DNA from 2 places in the Sphingomonas adhaesiva genome. Region 1 is predicted to be linked to the other one. Evidence: riboswitches for the same ligand, from Rfam matches in the RefSeq annotation. Region 1 holds a riboswitch; the other holds the start of a gene.

The links. A riboswitch is a leader RNA that binds a small molecule or an ion and turns the genes downstream of it on or off. The one in region 1 is predicted to bind cobalamin.
Region 2: it holds a riboswitch for cobalamin, as region 1 does, so the genes downstream of both, PGN23_RS12845 (TonB-dependent receptor plug domain-containing protein) here and cobW (cobalamin biosynthesis protein CobW) in region 1, are expected to answer to the same signal.

The regions. Positions count from the first base shown of each region.
Region 1 covers NZ_JAQIJT010000002.1:1,669,604-1,673,010, forward strand. The annotation lists gene PGN23_RS14215 (TonB-dependent hemoglobin/transferrin/lactoferrin family receptor) at 1-789, opposite strand, end outside; cobalamin riboswitch at 983-1,208, shown strand; gene cobW (cobalamin biosynthesis protein CobW) at 1,376-2,413, shown strand; gene cobN (cobaltochelatase subunit CobN) at 2,421-3,407, shown strand, end outside.
Region 2 covers NZ_JAQIJT010000002.1:1,373,068-1,376,474, forward strand. The annotation lists gene PGN23_RS12840 (putative bifunctional diguanylate cyclase/phosphodiesterase) at 1-1,354, shown strand, start outside; cobalamin riboswitch at 1,392-1,581, shown strand; gene PGN23_RS12845 (TonB-dependent receptor plug domain-containing protein) at 1,687-3,407, shown strand, end outside.

The DNA.
Region 1 (3,407 bases):
ATATTCGCCGGTGGCGCGCAGACGCTGGCCGGGCGCGACGTCCCAGACCAGCTTGCCCATCAACGCGTTGGCCTGTCCGTCCTGCGGATTGGGCGCGGTGCGGGTGACGCCGGTGCCCTCGACATCGCCCTTGTTCTTCAGCTCGGAAAAGTCACGGCGGGTATAGGCCAGCATCGCCGACACCGCGCCCGTTCGTCCCGCCACCACCGCCGACTGGGTGAACTCGTCGTCGGCCGAATTATACTGCGTCCGCAGCGACCCGCCGAAGGACTTCGCCCCGAGAATATCGGCCGGATCGCTGGTCGTGAAACTGACCGCGCCCGCCAGTCCGTCACTGCCGTACAGCGCCGAAGCGGGTCCGCGCAGGAATTCGACCGACCTGATGAGCCCGATGTCGACGTAATCACCGCGTCCGACATCCTGCGCTCCGAAACTAAAGCCGTAAGGCACGCGTACGCCGTCGACCTGGATCAGCACGCGGTTGCCGCCGATGCCCCGCACGACGAACCCCTCGTTGCCGGCGCGCCCCGTCACGCCCTGCGCCGCGCCGAAACGCGCCGGGGCACGACGAACGCTGATCCCCGGCTCGAAGCGGACCAGGTCCTTGATGTCGGTCGCCAGCTCCTCGGCGATCTCGTCCGCGTCCTTGACCGAGACGGTGACCGGCGCGTCCTGCGCCTCGATCGGCGCGCGTGTTGCGGTAACGACGATGTCCCGCGCCTCCGCCGGCGCGTCGCCCGGCGCGGCGGGCTCCGATAACGCGATCATCGCCGCGAGCGTCAGCAACATGCAACCCCCATTCATTAATGATTCGCAGTCGCATTAAGAGACAAAAGCCCGATCTGCAACGTCAAATGCTAGTGACTCGCATTAGTCTATGGAAATGTCGTGCGCCACCGTGCGCACATTCGACGGCGAGAGGCTCAATCGGAATTGGCAATTCTGCGACGCCGCGTTAAGGAACGGCTCGAAAGCCGTTGCGGCTTTCGATGATCGCGCCGGTGCCCCGCGAGGGGCTTGAATGGGAATGCGGTGCGGGGGACCTCCCCCAAATCCGCGGCTGTCCCTGCAACTGTGAGCGGTGAGCGAAGGCGTCATGCTCCGCATCGGAGCGGCCACTGGGAGAGCATCTGCGGATGCCCCCTGGGAAGGCGACACCCCAGCTTTGACCCGCAAGCCAGGAGACCTGCCGGCGATATGGTCGCTCTTGCTTCGGTCCAGGGGATGGCCGCGGCACGGTTCTCCGTCTGAGCGACGAACCTGTGTGGCGGGGGCCGCATCGGTGCGTGGTGCGGAGGGCTATCGGCGCCCCGCCGGGCTCGCGCCGTGCGACATGTCGGTCCCTGCCGGTCGTTGCACGCGCCGGGGGAAACGTATGTCCGATCTGTCCAAGGTGCCCGTCACCATCGTCACCGGCTTTCTGGGCGCGGGGAAGACGACGCTCATCAGCCATCTGATCCGCCAGGCCGGCGGCCGCCGGCTGGCGGTCGTCGTCAACGAATTCGGGACGCTGGGGGTCGATGGCGACATCCTGAAGGGCTGCGCGATCCCCGATTGCCCGGCGGAGAACATCGTCGAGCTCGCCAACGGCTGCATCTGCTGCACCGTCGCCGATGACTTCATTCCGACCGTGGAGACGCTGCTGGCGCTCGATCCGCGTCCCGACCACATCCTGATCGAAACGTCGGGGCTCGCGCTGCCCAAGCCGTTGCTGAAGGCGTTCGACTGGCCCGCGATCCGATCGCGCATCACCGTCGACGGCGTGATCGCGCTGGCCGATGCGGAGGCGGTGGCGGCGGGTCGCTTCGCCCCCGACGTGACCGCGCTGGACGCGCAGCGCGCGGCCGATCCCGGCATCGACCACGAAACCCCGCTGTCGGAGGTGTTCGAGGACCAGCTCGCCTGCGCGGACATGGTGCTGCTGACCAAATGCGACCTCGCCGGGACCGACGGCATCGCGGCTGCCCGGGGGGTGATCGCGGCGGAAACACCGCGCGCGCTGCCGGTGATCGAGCTGACCGATGGCGTGATCGACCCCAACGTCGTGCTCGGCATCGGCGCGGCGGCAGAGGACGACATCGCCGCGCGCCCCTCGCACCACGATGGCGAGGACGATCACGAACACGACGATTTCGACAGCATCGTCATCGACCTGGGCGAGATCGCGGTGCCCGACGACCTCGCCGCCCGGATCGAGGCACTGGGCCGAACCGGCGACGTCCTGCGCGTGAAGGGCTATGCCGCGGTCGCGGGCAAGCCGATGCGGTTGCTGGTGCAGGCGGTCGGCGCGCGCGTGCGCACCCATTACGACCGCGCCTGGAGGGCGGGGGAGCCGCGCGCCACCCGGCTGGTGGTGATCGCCGAGCGTGACCGGCTGAACGCCGCGGTGGTACGGACCGCGCTGCACGGCTGAGCGCGCGATGCACGTCGTATTCCGCGAGACCCGCGGGCTGGAGGAGAGCGCGTCGCCCCGGGACCTGGGGCAGGACGCCGCCGACCTGGTGGTTCTGTCGTTCTCCGACAGCGACCTGGCGGCGTTCGCCGCCGGGTGGCGCGAGGCCGTGCCGGGCGCGGACGCGGGGGCGCTGCCGAGCCTGCGAGTCGCCAACCTGTCCGACCTGACCCACCCCCTGTCGGTCGATACCTATGTCGAGCGCACCCTGTCGGGTGCGCGCGGCATCCTGATCCGGCTGATCGGCGGTGCGGGCTATTGGAGCTACGGGCTGCAACAGGTGGAGGCGCTCGCCCGTCGCCGGGGTATCGCGCTGGCGGTGATCCCGGCGGACGGACGCCCCGACGAGCGGCTCGACGCGGCGTCCACCGTGGCGGTGCATACGCTGCGGAGACTGGCCGAATGGTGCGACCTCGGCGGCGCGGCGGCGATGCGCGCGGCGCTGACCGGCGTCGCGAGGGCGGCGGGCTATGACGTGGCGCCGTTCGCCGCCACCCGCGCGCTCGCCCCGGTCGGCGGCTGGCAGGCGGAGGCGGGCATCGCCTGCCCGGCCGCCGTCGCGCTTGTGGCGGCGCGGCCGCTTGTCCTGATCGTCTTCTACCGTTCCTATGTGACCGCCGCGGATTGCCATCCGGTCGCGGCCCTGCAGCGCGGGTTCGAGGCGCGTGGTTATGACGTGCTGGCGCTGTTCGCCCCCTCGTTGAAGGACGCGCAGGCCGCGGGCTGGCTGCGGCGCTGGGTGACGGCGCTGGCCCCGGTGGCGATCGTCAACGCCACCGCCTTCTCGGCGCGCGACGCCGCCGACGACACCCCGCTCGACATCGCGGGCGTGCCGGTATTCCAGGTCGCGCTCGCCACCGCCGACCGGGCGGCATGGGCCGGTGCGCCGCGCGGCCTGTCACCCGCCGATCTCGCGATGCACGTCGTCCTGCCGGAGGTCGACGGGCGCGTCTTC
Region 2 (3,407 bases), 300 kb from region 1:
CGCGGCGCAAGCGGCGCTCGTGCTGGCGGCGCAGCACCAGGCCGACCTGATCCTGCCGCTTGCCCCCGGCTTGGTCACGCTGGTCGCCGCCGCGATCCTCGCTGCGACCCGCAACGTCATGCGCGAGATGCACGCCGCGCGCCTCACCGACGAGGCGACCGGCCTGCCCAACCGCCGCGCCTTCCCCGCCACGACCCGCCCGGTCGCGGTCGCGCAGATCACGAACCTCGACGCGCTGGGCGCGGTCCTCGGCAGCGATCTGGTCGCGCAGGCGATCGTCCGCACCGCGGAGCGGATGCGGCTGGGCGCGGCCGACAACGCCGCCTTTCGCATCGGCAGCGATCAGCTCGCCTTCGCGCTGTCCGACGATCAGCCGGTCGAGGACAGCATCGCCGCGCTGCGCGCCATCCTGCTCGAGCCGGTCGAGGTCGCGGGACGCAAGGTCGACGTGGCCGTGGCGATCGGCGTCGCCGAACAGGGCGACCTCGCCGCCGCGGCGCTCGCGGCCGGCACCGCCGCCGGCGAGGGGCGCTTCTGGATGCTCTCCGCGATCGATCGCACCAGCCTGGAGCGCGACATTTCGCTGATGGGCGAGCTGGACCGCGCGATCGGCGCCGGGGAGATACTGGTCCATTACCAGCCCAAGCTCGCGCTCGCGACCGGCCGCATCGCCAGTGTCGAGGCGCTGGTGCGGTGGCGCCATCCCGTCCGCGGGCTGGTCCGCCCCGACCTGTTCATCCCGCTCGCCGAGCAGACCGATCGCATCGCGCCGCTGACGCTCCACGTGCTGGAAACCGTGATCCGCGACGTGCGCCACTGGCGCGACGCGGGCGAGACGATGACCGCGGCGATCAACATCTCGGCCCGGCTGCTGACGTCCGCTGCGTTCGCCGCCGCGGTCGACCGGCTGCTGGACGCGGCCGTCGTCCCCCCCGACGCGCTCATCTTCGAAGTGACCGAGTCCGCCGCCATGGCCGACACCGATGCCGCGGTCGCGACCCTCCACCATTTCCGCGACCGCGGCATCGCCATCTCGATGGACGATTACGGCACCGGCCAGTCGACGCTCAGCTACCTGCGCGAGCTGCCGCTCAGCGAGGTCAAGATCGATCGCAAGTTCGTGCAGTTCGCGCACGTCCGCGGCGACGACGCGGCGATGGTCCGCTCGACGATCGACCTCGCCCACACGCTCGGCCTGCGCGTCGTGGCGGAGGGGATCGAGGATGCCGCCAACCTGGCCTTCCTGAAGGACGCCGGCTGCGATTACGCGCAGGGCTATTTCGTCGCGCGTCCGATGGGCTTCGACGATCTGCTGCGCTTCGTCGGCACCGCCCCCGCCCGCGACGTCGCCTGACGTGGCGCCCCGTTGACGCACCGCAGCGACTGCGCCTAAGGGCGCGCCTGCGACAGGTTCCCCGCCGGGGATCAAAAGGGAACGGGGTCGAAGCCCCGGCTGCCCCTGCAACTGTGAACGGCGAGCCATCGCGCCACATGCCATTGGGACCGATCCGGTCCTGAGAAGGCGGCGCGATCCGGCATCGACCCGTAAGCCAGGAGACCTGCCCGTCGCGGTCGTTCTTCGACCGGCCAGGGTGCGCCGGACGGACGGGGGTGAACCCGCGAAACGACGAGGCCATCGACCTCCCCCGCATGTCCGGGTGGGGGCGTCGCGACGTGGGGGACTGAATGAAGAACCATCGACTGCTCAACGGGATCGCATCGATCCTGCCGGCCCTGCTGCCCGCCGCTGCGGTCGCGCAGGCGAATATCACCGCCAGCGCGCCCGATGCCGCGGCGGCGCCCGTCGTCGACACGGCGGAGGACGCCCCCGCCGGCGCGATCGTCGTCACCGCGGCGACGCGTACCCCGACCAGCATCGACCGCGTACCCGCCTCGATCACCGTGCTCGACAAGGCGACGATCGATCGCATGGGCGACCTGTCGGTGGCCGACCTGCTGGTGCGGACCCCCGGCGTCTCGCTGTCGCGCAACGGCGGCTACGGCACCGCGACACAGGTCCGCATCCGCGGTGCCGAGGCCGACGAGACCGTGGTCGTCATCGACGGCGTGAAGCTCAACGATCCCTCCGCGATCGGCGGCGCGTACAATTTCGCCAACCTGCTGACCGGCGACGCCAGCCGGATCGAGGTTCTGCGCGGCGTGCAGTCGACGCTCTGGGGCAGCCAGGCGATCGGCGGCGTCGTCAACGTCGTCACCCCGCTGCCGGAGCGCGCGCTGGAGGGCAGCGTCGACCTGGAGGGCGGCAGCCGCGATACCGTCAGCGCGCGCGCCGCGGCCGGCGGGCGCACCGGGCCGCTGGCATGGCGCGTCGGCGGACAGACGTTCTACACCCGCGGCATCTCCGCCATCGCGCCGGCCTATGGCGGACGGGAGCTCGACGGCTACCGCAACCAGTCGGTGGCGGGGCGCGCGGTGCTGGACCTCGCCTCCGGGGTCAGCGCCGACGTGCGCGGCTATTATTCGAACGGCCGCACCGATACCGACGGCTTCGGCGGCGATACGCTCGACTATGCGCTCAACCGCGAATTCGTCGGCTATGCCGGGCTGAACGTGGCGCTGCTCGACGGGCGGTTCCGCAATCGCTTCGCCTATACCTATACCAATACCGATCGCGACGATATCGACCCGACGCGTGCGCGTCCGCAGACCTTCGACGGCATCGGCCGCAATCATCGGCTGGAATATCAGGGCACGTTCGCCGTCGCCCGCGGCATCGACGCGGTCTTCGGCGTGGAGAACGAGGTCAGCCGCTTCCGCACCGTATCGCCCCCCGCCAGCCTGTCGCAGCCCGTTCCCGCCCCCGATCGGGGTCGCGCGGAAATCACCAGCGTCTACGGACAGCTCAACGCGCAGGTGCTGACCGGGCTGACGCTGACCGGGGGCGTCCGCTACGACGACAACGACCGCTTCGGCGGGCAGACGTTGTTCTCCGGCGGCGGCGTCTGGGCGCTCCCCACCGGCACCGTCATCCGGGCCAGCTATTCCGAGGGGTTCAAGGCGCCGACCCTGTATCAGCTGCTCTCGATCTACGGGAATCAGGCGCTGCGCCCCGAACGGGCCAAGGGCTGGGAGGCGGGCGTCGAGCAGCGCTTCCTCGACGGCGCCGTCACCATCGGCGGCACCTATTTCGAGCGCCGCACGCGCGACCGCATCGACTTCGCCTATTGCCCGGCGGCCGACCCGTCGCTGTGCGTGATCCCCGGCACCACGACGCCGCGTTTCGGCTATTATGCCAATGTCGTCCGTGCCTTCGCCAAGGGTGTTGAGGCGGTGGGTCACGTCGCGCTCGGCGAGCGCCTGTCGCTCGACGCCAATTACAGCTGGATCGCATCGGAGGATCGCTCGCCTGGCGCGATACCGCAGCAGCTGCTCCGCCGCCCGCGCAA